One region of the Endozoicomonas sp. 4G genome, then DNA from elsewhere that is predicted to be linked to it. Evidence: predicted binding sites of a transcription regulator. Region 1 holds the regulator's gene; the other holds the start of a gene.
The links. The regulator LexA, encoded in region 1, represses DNA repair genes until DNA is damaged. The targets are predictions, from matches to a motif close to TACTGTNTANNTANACAGTA.
Positions count from the first base shown of each region.

Region 1 (7,893 bases):
GGCTGATTACACGCTGACGGCGCGGGAAGACAAACCGACCCGTAGTCGCCCATCGGCCCCTTTTATTACCTCCACCCTGCAACAGGCAGCCAGTACCCGCCTGGGATTCAGTGTCAAGAAAACCATGATGATGGCCCAGCGCCTCTATGAAGCGGGTCATATTACCTACATGCGTACCGACTCCACCAATCTGAGTCAGGAGGCGGTAGAAAGTGCCCGTGAATTTATTGATGGTACTTATGGTTCAAGGTATTTGCCCGAGCAGCCAAACCGGTATTCCAGCAAAGAAGGCGCCCAGGAGGCTCACGAAGCGATACGTCCTTCCTCGGTAACCGCTGAGCCGGGTTCTATTTCCGGTCTTGAGAAAGATGCAGAGCGCCTTTATGAGCTGATCTGGAGACAGTTTGTTGCCTGTCAGATGACACCTGCGGAGTACCTCAGCACATCCCTGACGGTGCGGGTAGATGACTTTGATCTGAAGGCGAGGGGCAGAACCCTGAAGTTTGATGGTTATACCCGTGTCATGGCCGCCATTGCCAAGAAAGGGGAGGACATCATTCTGCCCGCCCTGGAGAAAGGTGATCCGCTGGATCTGAAGAAACTGGATCCGAAACAGCTGTTCACCAAGCCGCCAGCCCGATTCAGTGAAGCGGCTCTGGTTAAAGAGTTGGAAAAGCGCGGAATTGGCAGGCCTTCGACCTATGCCTCCATTATCTCAACCATTCAGGATCGTGGTTATGTCTCTCTGAAAAATCGTCGTTTCTATGCTGAGAAAATGGGCGATATTGTCACAGACCGGCTGGTTGAAAATTTCTATGATCTGATGGATTACAATTTTACCGCCAATATGGAGTCAAATCTTGATGTAGTGGCTGAGGGGGGCAAGAACTGGAAAGATCTTCTGGACAGCTTCTACAGCGATTTCAGTCACAAGCTGGAGCAGGCTGAAAACGACAGTAGTGGTATGCGATCCAACGATCCTTCCCCAACCGACATCAAATGCCCTGAATGTGGCAGGGATATGATGATTCGTACCGCCAGTACCGGGGTATTCCTGGGCTGCTCCGGTTATTCGCTGCCTCCGAAAGAGCGTTGTAAAAGCACTATTAATCTGGTGCCCGGCGAAGAAGTGGAAGATGCTGATGACGAAAATGCTGAAGTGAACGCTTTGCGTGCTATGCATCGTTGTCCCAAGTGCTCTACAGCGATGGAAAGCTATCTGATTGATGAGCAGCGCAAGCTTCATGTCTGTGGTAATAACCCGGACTGCTCTGGCTATGAAGTGGAAAAAGGTCAGTTCAAGCTCAAGGGTTATGATGGCCCCGTGCTTGAGTGTGACAAGTGTGGATCGGAGATGCAGCTCAAGTCCGGGCGTTTTGGTAAATACTTTGGTTGTACCAACAGTGAGTGTAAAAACACCCGTAAGCTGCTGAAGAGTGGTGAGGCGGCCCCGCCAAAAATGGATCCGGTGCCTATGCCTGAGCTTAAGTGCCTTAAGGTGGACGATCACTATATTCTCAGGGACGGTGCTGCGGGTCTTTTCCTGGCCGCCAGCCAGTTTCCAAAGAACCGGGAAACCCGTGCTCCCCTGGTCAGTGAGCTGATTCCTCATCAGGCAGCTATTGATCCGAAATATCATTATCTTCTGGATGCGCCGAGGCAGGATGCTGAAGGCAATCCTGCCATTATCCGCTACAGTCGTAAGACCAAAACTCAGTATGTTATGAGTGAGTCTGAAGGTAAGGCGACGGGGTGGAGTGCTACTTTCCAGGAAGGGAAGTGGGAAGAGAAAACCACCAAAAAGCGCAAAAAAACCTGATCTGGCCGGGTCAAAAACAAGACCTTCACGTTGATTCGTGGAGGTCTTTCTATTTGAGAGAACGATAATGTCTGAGCAATGGCGTTCCCATACCAATAAAAAACTGCACTATGCCCGTTTACAACTGGATGCCTGGGAAAGTGCCGAGCCTTTTGAGCAGGACGCTTTTCGAGACGCGTTTCTGATGCATGCCCGCCATGCCTATTTCTCTCTGTTGGCAGAGATTCTTTTTCCTTACGGTAAGCAGCTGACCCGGTTGCTGTCTCTGGAAGAAGTCTCGAAGCTGGTGGACAAGAAGCAGGAGGGCAGTGTGTCTGAACTCGAGCAGCTTAAGCAGCTTGAGTCGTCGGATAGCTGGCTGGCAGATTTACTTGAGGCTTATGATGGTATTTCAATATTAAATGATAATATCCAATCATATTCAAGTGAAGTCGGTTCAATAATGATTGCTTCGGACAGAGGAGAATCCACAAGAGGTGTTAAAACACCGGAAAGTGGCAGAGCAGTTCTTGCTGCTCTTAAAGAGCTGGTAGGGCATTTCAGAAATTTTAATCTTGAGTGGTGAATAAACGATAATGGATCGATATTTACCGGTAGCGGATACCAGTACATAGTCTTTTATTGATTAAGGTCAACACCTGAGTAATTTTGTGATTTATCCACACTGAAACCGGTTTCATCTGGTTTGTCACTGGTATATATTGTTTTTCGAATTGTTCAAACAGTCAAGGAACCCCAGGACGGGGCATCCAGTTGAGGTAAAGCGATGACTAAAATCATGCTGTGCTGTTCTGCAGGTATGTCTACCAGTATGCTGGTAAAGAAAATGCGTGAAGCTGCTGAAAGTCAGGGTAAAGAAGTAGAGATTGAAGCCTTTGGCGCTACCGATTTCGACGAACAGGTAGCCAGCTACGATGTTGTCCTGCTGGGGCCTCAGGTTAAATATATGTTGAACGACCTCAGGCAACGTGCTGCTGAGTATGAAATACCGGTTGAAGCCATCAGCCCTATTGATTACGGCACTATGAATGGTGCAAAAGTACTGGAATTTGCCCTGTCGCTAAAAGCCTGATTTATTAAAGGTTCATCAAAGAATGTTGTGTGCCTGTTTTGCAACAGGTACACAAGCTTTCGTTCTTCTATCACCAGAATCCTCCCCACAATCCCCTAAGAACACAGATCACAATGTTTTGGCCTATTGCATCATTGGGCACAATGCTGCATGATTTCCCCCTCATACACGCTACTTATATGGAACCAAATATGGCTGCATCGTTTTTGGAAATTGTGGAGCTTCCAACGGGCGAGATTGTTCTGCGACGCAGTGATGACGAGGGTGAGCCTCTGCTGACCATGAAGTTTTCTGAGGAAGCTATAGAATTTCTCGAAGGCGGGCATCTGCAAGTGGCAAAGGTCATGTTTGATGCGGGTATGCAGGAGGTGGCTGAACTGACTCGTCCACAGCCTGCTGATGAAGAGATCCCTGAAAACAGAGTACTGCATTAACTCTATTTTGATGGACAGGTTTCAGGCAACCTGTCTGCTACGAATAGCCAACCCCTGGCACTGTCCATTTTGGGCAGCGCTTTCAAGTTTACCTAACCATCCTTTATCCAGATCTCCCAGCCAACTGATAACGGTGTGGCTGGTACCCGATGCGAGAGCCTTCCGGGTAAGCTCCAGTGTCTGATTAGTATTGCTGGAGCTAAAGATTTGCACCTTGTCATGATTCAGGTCACAACTCTTTAACCAGTGAAGAGTTCGGGTATCTGATTTGTCTGCCAGAATAAGCGTTAACCAACGTTCACTGTCACTGGAAAGTTGACTGAGCATGGGGTTCAGGAGTTGTTCGGCCTGCCATGGCTTTCCTGAGAGAATAAGCTCATTAATAATGGGTTTCATTTCTTATAACTCCAACGCTTAAACCTTCAATCGCGAACGTATCCTGTGTGAGGTCAACGACAATGGTTTCGAACTCATCGTTTTCCGGATGCAGCAAGACTTTATTTTTCTTTTTCTCGAATCTTTTGACGGTGACTTCATCTTCAATCCGGGCCACGACAACCTGACCATTTCGAACGTCTGCTGTCTTGTGAACCGCCAGCAGGTCACCATCAAGAATCCCGATGTTTTTCATACTCATGCCTTTGACCCTTAACAGAAAGTCAGCGGATGGGTTAAAGAAACCCGGGTTGAGCATCAGGTGATCCTCTATATGTTCCTGGGCAAGGATCGGGTTACCGGCAGCCACCTGGCCAACAATAGGAAGCCCTTCTGGTTGGCTGTCTGGAATTCGGATACCCCTTGAGGTTCCGGGGGTCATCTCAATAGCGCCTTTACGGGCCAGTGCCCTGAGATGCTCTTCTGCGGCATTGGCTGAGCGAAAGCCAAAGGTTTTGGCAATTTCGGCCCTGGTGGGTGGGAAACCTGTCTCTGCGGTATGAGATTTGATCAGGTCCAGTATTTCAGATTGTCGTTTAGTGAGCTTATTCATAAGAGTGCGATCTGTTTTTTTATACAGTATCTGTGATTATATACAGTATGATGGTCGTGGCAAGTGTAACCTTGACACTGCAGGATTAGAAACGTAGCTTTAAACGGTCGTTTATTAATCCTTATAAAACTCCCTATATCATGGCGCAACCTTCAACTATCGATAGAATTCTGGATTCAGCCGAGCTGCTTTTCGCCGAACATGGCTTCGCAGAAACCTCTTTAAGAACAATAACCAGTCAGGCAGGCGTGAACCTGGCTGCCGTGAACTATCATTTCGGCTCTAAAAAAGCTTTGATACAAGCGGTCTTCGCCCGTTTCCTGGCTCCTTTCATGGAGGGTTTGAATACTACGCTGGATGAGTGGTCAGACCAGAGTGAACAACCCGACCTTGAAGCGGTGCTTGAGATACTGGTCGACCATATTCTCGCTGTGAAACCCAGAAGACCCGATGATATTTCTATTTTTATGAAACTCATGGGGCTGGCCTTCACTCAGAACCAGGGGCACTTGAAGCGTTATCTGACTGAAACTTATGGAACCGTCTTCAGCCGATACTTTGAGTTGCTGTTCAGGGCCTGTCCTGACCTGCCCACTGCCGATAAATTCTGGCGCACCTACTTTATCCTTGGCTCTGCTATCTTCTCAATGTCCGGTGCTGATGCACTCCTCGCCATCGCCAGCAGAGACTTTGCCATTGATGACAACCTTGAGAAGATCATGAGAAGAATGGTGCCATTTATGGCTGCTGGCCTACGAGCTCATGCTACTTACGACAAGGGCCGATAAACCAGCCAACACGGGATTGATCTGTGCATATTAATGTTCGAATTGCCTCACAAACCCTGGAGCTGATGCAAGAGGGAAAGGTGACAGCCTGTTATTCTGTATCAACTGCGAGTAAGGGAACGGGGCAGCAGGAGGGTAGCTGGCAGACTCCTCTTGGACGCCATGTTATTCGCGCTAAAATCGGCGAGGGTCTGCCTGTCCATGCTGTGTTTGTTGGCAGGCGATTCACAGGGGAGATTTATTCTCCCGAACTAAAACAGCAATATCCTGATCGACGGGACTGGATCTTAACCAGAATTCTCTGGTTAAGTGGCCTGGAACCCGGTTATAACCGTTTGGGAAATGTCGATACTATGCGGCGATATATCTATATTCACGGCTCACCCGATACTGCCGTGATGGGCGAGCCGGGATCAAGAGGCTGTGTGCGGATGCACGGTCACGACATGATAGATTTATTTGACCGGGTTCTGCCGGGAACTACTATTGATATTCTTCCGGAATAGTCTTACCGGTTTTTGGGTCAGGAGAGCAATGAAAGTATGAATACGCGTGATCAGAACAATGGAAAAAATAATGGCGTTTTAATAATCGACCTTGAAGGTCAGGCTCTTCAGCCTGAAGAGCGGGAGTTACTCCTGCACCCCGGTGTTGCCGGTGTGTTATTTTTTGCCCGGAATTTTCGTGATCGTAAACAGTTGAGTGAGCTGGTCAGCGATATCAGAAGTATCAGACAGAACCTGATCCTGATGGTGGATCAGGAAGGTGGCAGGGTGCAACGTTTCAAAACCGATTTTACCCGTCTTCCACCGGCAGAAAGCTATGCCAGATATTTCAATTGTGACCCTCAAAAAGCGCTGGAGTTGATTGAAGATTGTGGCTGGCTGATGGCCGAAGAACTTCTCTCCTGCGGTCTTGACCTGAGCCTGGCTCCGGTACTGGATCTGAATCTTGGGTTGACTGATATAGTAGGCGATCGTGCGTTGGGCAGTGAACCCGAAATCGTTATTAAACTGGCCACAGCCTGGCGCAGTGGTGTTCATGAATCAGGAATGGCCTGCGTCGGTAAACACTTTCCCGGTCATGGCAGTGTTAATGAAGATTCTCACTTAACCTTGCCCAGGGACAATCGTTCGCTCAATGCCATCCGGCAGCGAGATATGCTGCCATTCAAGGCACTGATAGAGCAGGGGATCGAAGCGATTATGCCTGCTCACATTGTTTTTTCTGAAGTGGATGATCAACCTTGTGGTTTTTCTTCAATCTGGTTGCAGGATATTCTCAGAAAACAACTGGGCTTCGATGGGCTGGTGATCAGTGATTGTCTGACTATGGAGGGTGCAGCGTCCGCCGGAAGTTACTCTCTCCGGGTTGAAAAAGCCTTGAACGCAGGCTGTGATCTGCTGTTACTCAGTAACAGGGAAGGTGTCCGGGAAGTACTGCCCTGGCTTGAACAGTGTTCTTTCTCAACCCCTGATCTGTCACCCCTTCAGGCCAGCGGCGGCCGCCCCCTGGAAAAACTGGTTACCATGGATCGATACCTTAGCTGCAAGGACAGACTGGATTACCTCTCTGAACGATTTAACTAATGCCTATTTTAGCCACTTTTTTTCAGGACCTGAATATTCCTAAATGGGTTATTCAGGTCGTTATTGTGCTGTTGATTTCAGGTGTTCTCAACCTGATCTCCTCCAAGATATTCAACCGTCTGGGCAAAAGTGTTCGAGCAACCCGGAACCCCTGGGATGATGCGGTTATCAGGTCACTCAGAAAGCCAGTCACCCTGCTGATCTGGATCGTCGGAGCCTGCTGGTCTGTGGATGTTATTGCCAAGGTTACGGAGTCAGCCCTGTTTGATGGACTGAGTCATTTCAGGGATGTCATTATCATCACTCTGGTGGCTTGGAGCATTATTCGTTTTATTCGTCAGCTGGAACGAAATTTTCTGAATCCTGCTCTGACGGATAATAAACCCAATGACCCAACGACCGTAGTGGCCATTGGCAGGCTTATCAGAATCGTGGTGATTATTGCCTGTGTCCTGGTGGCCTTACAGTCCCTTGGCTATAGCCTTTCAGGTCTGCTGGCATTTGGTGGCGTTGGTGGTCTGGCAGTGGGTTACGCCGCCAAAGATATGCTGGCCAATTTTTTTGGTGGCCTGATGATTTACCTGGATAAACCTTTCGGTGTTGGTGACTGGATTCGATCACCGGATAAAAACATCGAAGGCACTGTCGAATATATTGGCTGGCGACAAACTCGTATCAAGACCTTTGAAAAGCGTCCTCTTTATGTTCCCAACGCCACTTTCTCCAGTATTTCTGTTGAGAATCCATCACGAATGGAAAACAGGCGGATCAAGACAACGGTCGGCCTGAGATACCAGGATGGCAGCAAGGTGGAAGTGATTGTCGGGGAAATTCGACAGTATCTGGAAGATAACAATGAAATTGCCAAAGACAAGATCATCCTGGTGTCGTTTAATGCCTTTGGTCCCTCCAGTCTCGATATTATGATCTATTGTTTTACCTGTACGACTGACTGGGCAGAGTGGCTCAGGATCCAGCAGGATGTTTTCATCAAGGTAATGAATATTATCCATTCCCATGATGCTGATATTGCCTTTCCAACCCAGACTCTTGATCTTCCGGAAGAATGGTTGAGTAAAATTGAGCAAAAGCCCACTTCAATGGTCTAAATATAATCAGGCGGGTGGTGGCCGATACCCACCTTACCATTGGGTTATTCTTGCGCGAGGGGGCAGGCAATGTTCTGGGAAGATCTTCTGAAAG
Region 1 covers NZ_CP082909.1:2,198,605-2,206,497, forward strand. Annotated here, with positions in the region: gene topA (type I DNA topoisomerase) at 1-1,819, shown strand, start outside; gene K7B67_RS08495 (DUF6586 family protein) at 1,887-2,384, shown strand; gene K7B67_RS08500 (PTS sugar transporter subunit IIB) at 2,586-2,891, shown strand; gene K7B67_RS08505 (hypothetical protein) at 3,083-3,325, shown strand; gene K7B67_RS08510 (SulA-like leucine-rich domain-containing protein) at 3,347-3,721, opposite strand; gene lexA (transcriptional repressor LexA) at 3,705-4,313, opposite strand; gene K7B67_RS08520 (TetR/AcrR family transcriptional regulator) at 4,454-5,101, shown strand; gene K7B67_RS08525 (L,D-transpeptidase) at 5,125-5,607, shown strand; gene nagZ (beta-N-acetylhexosaminidase) at 5,644-6,690, shown strand; gene K7B67_RS23945 (mechanosensitive ion channel family protein) at 6,690-7,799, shown strand; gene K7B67_RS08540 (mechanosensitive ion channel family protein) at 7,869-7,893, shown strand, end outside.

Region 2 (7,893 bases), 680 kb from region 1:
GATGTGACAGATGGTACTGAACAGTCCGTATGTAACGCGATAACTAACTGGCGGGTTTACCACTTTCATGACACCAGTGAAACCGCTCTTGTAAAGCAGTCTGGCAAGATTAATGATAATGAATATCTGCGTCAGGATGCCTGTAATCTTGCTGCGTTTCTGCTGCGCCTGAAACTGGATCATCCGGCACATTACAAAAAAATAGTAAGAACTATCCAGCTGGTCGCGCCGTTTTTTGGAGATTTTCACCTCAGGCCAACTCCTCAGAATGCTGACCAGATTGAACTGGAGTGGATTGAGAGAGGGATGGATGTTCCTCTGAAAGCCTATGCTCTTTCTGATGGTACTCTGCGTTTTATCTGTTTGACGACTGTTCTGAATCAGCCTGAAGGCTTTATGCCCACTACTCTGCTGATTGATGCACCTGAATTAGGTCTGCATCCTTATGCAATTGCTGTGTTGGCTGCACAGTTAAAAGCAGTGTCGCTCAAACATCAAGTGATTGTTTCCACGCAATCGGTAGAACTGGTTAATGAATTCGAGGCTGATGACCTGGTGATCGTTAATCGTCACAATGGTGAAACTGTTTTTGAGCGAACGAGTGAGGAGAAACTTAAAAGCTGGCTGGAAGAGTACTCCCTTGGAGAAGTCTGGAAGAAAAATCTGCTGGGAGGGAGACCATCTAAATGATCCGCCTGAACATAGTTGTAGAAGGACAGACGGAAGAGTTTTTCGTGAATGAAGTTGTGCAGGAACATCTTCAACGGTTGGGTATTTAAGCACCCATGCCAGGAGGCAAAATATCGAATTTTGGCACCCCCTCAGCATAAACGGCCCATGAAGGGGCTGAAGCAGTATAAATCGCCATTGAAGGCACAAGGCCACTTACTTGATCAAGGGTTGAAACCCCGACAGAATAAAAATTGCCGATTGTAACTTGCAGAGCGACCATTACACCGCAGTTAGGGCAAAACAAGTGGTTCATATCTTTACCCGAATCGCCTTTGCGTGTGTAGACTGATGGGCTTCCTGACGTAATTTTGAATTTTTCTTCCGGGAACCATGCGCCAAACCATTTGTCTGAGCCAGTATGAGTCTGGCACTCTTTGCAATAACAAAATACAGTGTTTATTGGTTCGTCTTCGACGGAATACTTTAAATTACCACACCCACAACTTCCGTTTCTAATAGTCATTTTTATTTCCTGTTTTGTTCGATGATATGACAAATAGTGTTTTACAAGAACTCGTTTCGCACACTGTACTATCCATAACTGAAACAGTCCACTCGCCGAACCAGTGCCCCCAGGCTCTGATATCCGTACACCCCCTCGTTCCCACGCTCCGGCGTGGAAATGCATACCTCACCCAACAAACTAGAAACGGTTTCAATGTAATTGACGGGTTCCCTCTATTAATGGAACCCAAACTCCGTTCACCCTGAGCGCCCTTCGACTCCGCTCAGGGTGAACGGTCGAAGGGTGGTTGGCACGGTCTTCATTGTTGGCTCGGAGTCCACATTCTTCGACTCCGCTCAGGATGAACGTAGATGCACCTTCTGAAGTTTATTAGCGGCAATGAACCTTAACAATATCATTCCAGCAAGTGGTGTATTTTGGTGAAAGGCTCTCTTGTCTCATATGCCACTGCTTACGCCCCAAATTTAAGGCCGCAGGGTGCAAAGTGTTCGCGCCGAATCTCTGATTAATGCTGTCCATTACCGACATCAGAGGCGATGTATCGGGTAGCAGCGTTCCTGAAATCAAGTCTCCCTGGAAGCCTTCCGAGTTGCATAAATCAATCAACATAAAGCCTGCTTTTTTGTATTCAAACCCTTGCCTGAAGATTTGACGCAGAGCTGGCTCCAGCTGCCGGAGAAACTGTCTGGTATCATTGGTGGGTGCAGGTACGCCTAACTGAACCGACTGGCAGCTTTGTGGTAAATGATTTTTGAATGGATCAGTACGAATGAAAGCGATAGCTGTACTGGCAAATTTGTTTTGTTCTCTCAGTTTCTCACAAGCTCTGGTGGCAAAATGGCTCAGGGCTGAATGCAGTTCAGCAATATCCGTCACTCTTTCACCGAATGACCGACTAACGACGATCTGATGTTTATTACCGGAAGTCTCTTCATCAAAAGGTATACAGAGTTCGCCCTGAAGTTCACAGACAGTCCTCTCCAGTACTACGGAGAAATTCCGTTTTATCCAGGTTCTGTTACTTCGCGCCAGATCGAGAGCGGAATGAATTCCACTACTTTGTAACCTTTTAGCAATTTTGCGGCCTACCCCCCAGACTTCTGCAACGGGGGTTATTGCCATGAGTCTTTGCTGCCGGATCGTGTTTGTCAGATCGACAACCCCTCCGGTTGCGGGGAATTTCTTGGCGCCATAATTGGCCAGTTTGGCCAAGGTCTTTGTGGAACTGACACCAACACATACAGGCAGGCCAACCCATTGGGCGACCCTGTTTTTCATTTGCATTCCTATGTGCTCAATCTTTTCTGCCATTCCTGACAGGTCAATAAATGCCTCGTCAATGCTGTAGACTGAAACCCTTGGTGAAAACTGCTCAAGGATGCTGTGAAACCTTCCCGAAAGGTCTCCGTACAGCGTGTAATTGGATGACAGAACGATGAGCTGACCGGACTCAATCAGGTGCTTTACCTTGAATACCGGTGTTCCCATTTTGATCCCCATTGCTTTCACTTCAGCTGATCGAGCGACCAGACAACCGTCATTGTTACTGGCTACAGCTACAGGGATATCTAAAAGCTTTGGGTTAAAAAGCCTCTCGCAACTTACATAGAAGTTATTGGCATCGCATAACCCGATGACTGGTTTCATCGTTTTGCCTCAACTGGATACCCCGTACTTCTAGTGCGGGGAGGAATGTTGACTTGCTCGTTAGAGCAAGCTGTAACCATAACCATCCACAGACTGAATTTTCTGACAGTTTCTCCATGAAATTCCTTGGATGGTCTCACTTTCAGTCTTGATGTTGAATGAGCCTGTCGTTCTCACTGCAACCCGTCCTGTATACGTTCCTTGCCGTTTACCGGCTGGAACGATAGCCTTGACGATATCGCCAGTCTGGAAGCCCTGAACCTGCTTGGAACCTTTAGCCTTTGTACGGGGAAATCCGTACTTGTCCACTCTACACATTTGTCGTGAGCCTCTACCCATAGCCTTAATGATTAAGGGTTTTGTGCTCTCTGCTATGTATACACTGGCTCCAGACTCTCCTACACAGGCGGCATCTATCCAGTGCTCTTTCTTGTATCCTTGCTGAGTGCGGTTGAACTTCGTTCTACCGCCAGTAGCAAAGGTGGTAGGAAGACCGATAGCCTGGACACGTCTGGCGGTTTCGTTTCTTGTGGCATTGACAGCAGCAGCATCTTTCAGACAATTGACCTTCTTTCCTTTCAGGATGTTGGTCACATTTTTGACTCTTGCTGTATCCAGCTTGTTCTTGTTCTTTTTCTTTGAAATAGATTCAAGCCACTGCTCAGGGTGGATGGCTCCTTTCTCTTCATTGCATGTACGACATGCAATGTACAAATTGCTGATCCGGTTTGAGCCTCCCAGGGCTCTGGATATGAAATGTTCGATGTTGAGGATTGGGTCGTTACTCACTCCCTTACAGTAAGAACACTTGTGTCCATCTCGATACAATAGATATTGTCTCAACTCCGTACCAAACAGCGTACCACGTTGATACTCGACTCCTGAAATGTCTGGATTCTCCATAAGCTGCATATCGAACTTAACACGCTCAACAGCTACATCACTGATGGGTGCTTTGAGACAGAATCTCTTTGCCCAAGTCTCGGTATTGAAGACTCGACTCATAAGGCTAGGCGGTAGCCAGCCTTCGGGTCTTGTTCGATTCATGAAACGAGCTTTTCTATAGCGGGTTTTCCGGTTTCTTCTGGCTCGACGTGTTGCACGTCGAGACTCAAGAGAATCCTTAACCCTCTGTCCTCTATGCTGGAGTTCAGCAGCAAAGACAACTTTCTTTCCACGATCACAGTCAGCAACAACGGCTATGCCTGTTGTTTTGCTTCCAACGTCGAATTTGAGTTCCAGCGGTTGTACAACACCACCTTCTCTCTCTTTCAGGATGATCGTGAAAGGATGGCGTCTGAAGACAGCCGCTTTACCCTTGTCTAACAGCTTTCTTGCCCTTGCCGGATGGCAAGGCATAAGAGGCTTTTTGTTTTTGTCAAATACGAACACTCGGTTCATACATCGTTGTCCTTAGATTTGGTGCTTACGCACCGTTCTAGCCTTGCGGCAGTAAAGTTCACCTCGACAATGTTAATGGACGGTTTCTTGATAGCAGCACTGTGATTAACCCTCAATACACTGTTTAACCACTACCCTTAGAGCGTGGGACTGGTGAAGCATCCCACGGTAACTATACATTCGTCCTTAACGTAGCAACCTTGCGGTTGCTGAGTCTGGTCACTTCTAACCCCAAATTGGGAGCTTTCTCAAGCCCCGTCCTTCAGGGCGGGGTTCAGTGACCGAAATTGATTGACTGCGGCAATGATGACTCCCCATATATCCAGCTCCTGTTGAGGATTCAGGGTTACAGGGGGATAGTCTGGATGTTCTGACTGAAGAATCAGGGAGTTCTTGTCCCGAATAAGGCGTTTGACGATGAGATCACCATCGAGCATGGCAATAATAATATCGCCTGATTTTGGTGTTTGGCTTCTGTCTACAACCAGCACAGCTCCTTCTTTTATGCCCGCTCTTTCCATTGATGTGCCCGTTGCTCGCGCAAAAAAGGTGGCTGATGGGTGCTGGATTAATAGCTGATCCAAAGAGAGCCTGTCTTCTGCAAAGTCGGCGGCTGGGGATGGGAACCCGCAAGACGCAGGAGCCTGGTACAGCGGAAACGTAGCTGGTATGAAGTCTTTTTCATGCATAGGTGCTTTGGGTTTCATAGTAATTATTTTTTACTGATTATATATACAGTGTATCAGCTACTTTCTTCAACATAAAGAAACCACCGACCTCTCTCCAGATTTTGACTAACCTGATTTCCAAACAAACATTTCAACGACTGGGAAACTGGCTTTGCTATCCAAAAAACTATTGATTTTGACCTTGGTCATTGCCTTTTCCGGGCATTACTCTCATGGCCTCACTCAGGAAAATAGCGTGCCTTTACTCTTTGCTCTGGTTGTCGGCAAGGTGCTTATCAACATCCCGAAGCCTTGTATTGAGCTCTCATCCGCGGAAGGAATAATTGGCCTTCACTCACCGTGTCTGTCACAGGTCGAGCCAGACACTCGTGATTGCTTTGCTACTGACTCAGGCGTCGAAGCTAAGACGTTCAGTCGGGAAGCCTCTGATGAGGGGTCTGACAGTAAAGACAGCGGCACCTCTGATGAAAGCAGCGACAACGGTTCACACGAAGACGAAGCTGAGACTGAAACTGATGTTCAGGGTGTAAACACGACACCTGATCCTTTTCGGGCATTAAATGAAGTCAGTCAGTATTGTACGACTCTGAGACTGGAAATGATTGAGCAGGAGTCGATTAGCACCGACCAGACGGACCATCTGAAAGGGCACAAGCAGACCTACATGCCTGTTGGCCCAAGACCCAGAGTGCACCAGTGTGACCATGAGGGCTGCAACTACAGCACTGACCGGGTGAGCAATCTAAAAATGCATAAACAGACCCACTTACCTGTCGACCAGAGATCCAGGGGGCTCCAGTGTGATCATCAGGGCTGCAACTTCAGCACTTACCATGGAGGCCATCTGAAAATGCACAAGCAGACCCACTTACCTGCCGACCAGAGACCCAGGAAACTCAAGGTGCACCAGTGTGATCATCAGGGCTGCAACTACAGCACCGACCTGACGAGCCATCTGAAAAGGCACAAACAGACCCACCTGCCTGCCGACCAGAGACTCAGGGTGCACCGGTGTGATCATGAAGGTTGCAAGTACAGCACCGACCAGATGAGCGATCTGAAAAAGCACAGCCAGATCCACCTGCCTCCCGACCAGAGACCCAAGAAACCCAAAACTCACCACTGTGACCATGAGGGCTGCAACCACAGCACCAACCACAAGGGCAATCTGCAAGTGCACAAGCGGGTCCACCTGCCTGCTGACCAGCGATTCAAGGTGCACCAGTGTGACCATGAGGGCTGCGACTACAGTACCGACCAGGTCGGGAATCTGAAAACGCACAAAAAGGTCCACCTGCCTGCCCACCAGAGGCTCAGGGGACCCAAGGTGCACCAGTGTGACCATGGCGGCTGCAACTACAGAACCGACCGGGCGAGCGATCTGAAAAGGCACAAACAGACCCACCTGCCTGCCGACCAGAGACCCAAAAGAAAAGCCTATGACCAGCCGCCATCTAACGAGAAAAGAAAGAAGGTCGATAAAGACTGATCCGCCCCTCAAACCTCAGACCTCCCAGATTTTGACTAACCTGATTTCCCAATAAACATTTTAACGACTGGGAAGCCAGACCTTGCTATCCAAAAAAACGTTGATTTTGACCTTAGCCGTTACTTTTTCTGTGCATTGCTCTAATGGCCAGACTCAGGAAAATAGGTTGCCTTTGCTGTTCGTTCTGGCCGTCGAAACTATTCTTCTTCCTCTTTTCCCAGTCCGGGATGGGCTACCAGAACTTGACTCTACGGTTAAAGCTATCGCCATTGCGATAAAGCAAGGAGACGATCAACAACGTGAAATCATTGAAACAGCAAAACAAAGGGGGAGACTGATGCTCTCTCGCTTTAGGGGCGATAAAAGGCCTGAGGAACCAGAAGAAGTGAGCGAGGCTATTGAGTGGTGGGAGTTAAAGCAAGAACCCGAGGCGAACCATAGTGACATGCCACGAGTTTGCCGCGATGATGACATCCTCTTAAAGCCAGACACTCGCTATTGCTTTTCTCCTGATCCTGACGTCGAAGCCAGGGCATACAGCCGGGCAGCCTCTGATAATGCCTCTGACAGTGAAGACAGCAGCACCTCTGATGAAAGCAACGACAACCCTTCAGACGAAGACGAAGCTGATACCGAAACTGATGTTCAGTGTGTAAACACGGCATCCGATCCTTTTCGAGCATTAAATGAAATCAGTCAGTATTGTACGACTCTGAGACTGAAAATGATTGAGCAGGGAGCTATTTCAGACAGTGAAGTAGCCACTGAGTCAGAGGCAGAAGTGACGAGGCTCAAGGTGCACCAGTGTAGCCACGAGGGCTGCAACTACAGCACCAACCGCATGGGCAATCTGAAAGCGCACAAGCAGACCCACTTGCCTGCCGACCAGAGAATCAAGGTGCATCGGTGTGGTCATGAGGGCTGCAACTACAGCACCAACCGCATGGGCAATCTGAAAGCGCACAAGCAGATCCACTTGCCTGCCGACCAGAGAATCAAGTTGCACCAATGTGGTTATGAGGGCTGCAACTACAGCACCGACCGCATGGGCAATCTGAGAGCGCATAAGCGGATCCACTTGCCTGTCGACCAGAGAATCAAGGTGCACCAGTGTGGTCATGAGGGCTGCGACTACAGCACCGACCAAACGGGCAGTCTGAACAGGCACAAACAAACCCACCTGCCTGACGGCCAGAGAACCAGGAGACCCAAAGTGCACCAGTGTGACTATGAAGGTTGCGACTACGGCACCGACCGGACAAACGATCTGAAAAAGCACAAACAGACCCATCTGCCTACCGACCAGAGAGCCAAAGTGAAGTGTGACCATGAGGGTTGTAACTACATCACCCACCATCCATGCCATCTGAACAGGCACAAACAGACCCACCTGCCTGCCGACCAGAGGTTCTACCTACACCATTGTGACCATGAGGGCTGCAACTACAGCACTAACTGGACGGGCGATC
Region 2 covers NZ_CP082909.1:2,874,696-2,882,588, reverse strand. Annotated here, with positions in the region: gene K7B67_RS11205 (AAA family ATPase) at 1-690, shown strand, start outside; gene K7B67_RS11200 (GFA family protein) at 776-1,195, opposite strand; gene K7B67_RS11195 (Y-family DNA polymerase) at 1,568-2,845, opposite strand; gene iscB (RNA-guided endonuclease IscB) at 2,906-4,246, opposite strand; gene umuD (translesion error-prone DNA polymerase V autoproteolytic subunit) at 4,495-4,935, opposite strand; gene K7B67_RS11180 (hypothetical protein) at 5,087-6,424, shown strand; gene K7B67_RS11175 (hypothetical protein) at 6,507-7,893, shown strand, end outside.
Region 2: a site for LexA is predicted at 4,967-4,986, ahead of umuD (translesion error-prone DNA polymerase V autoproteolytic subunit). Genes of this name have one in related genera too.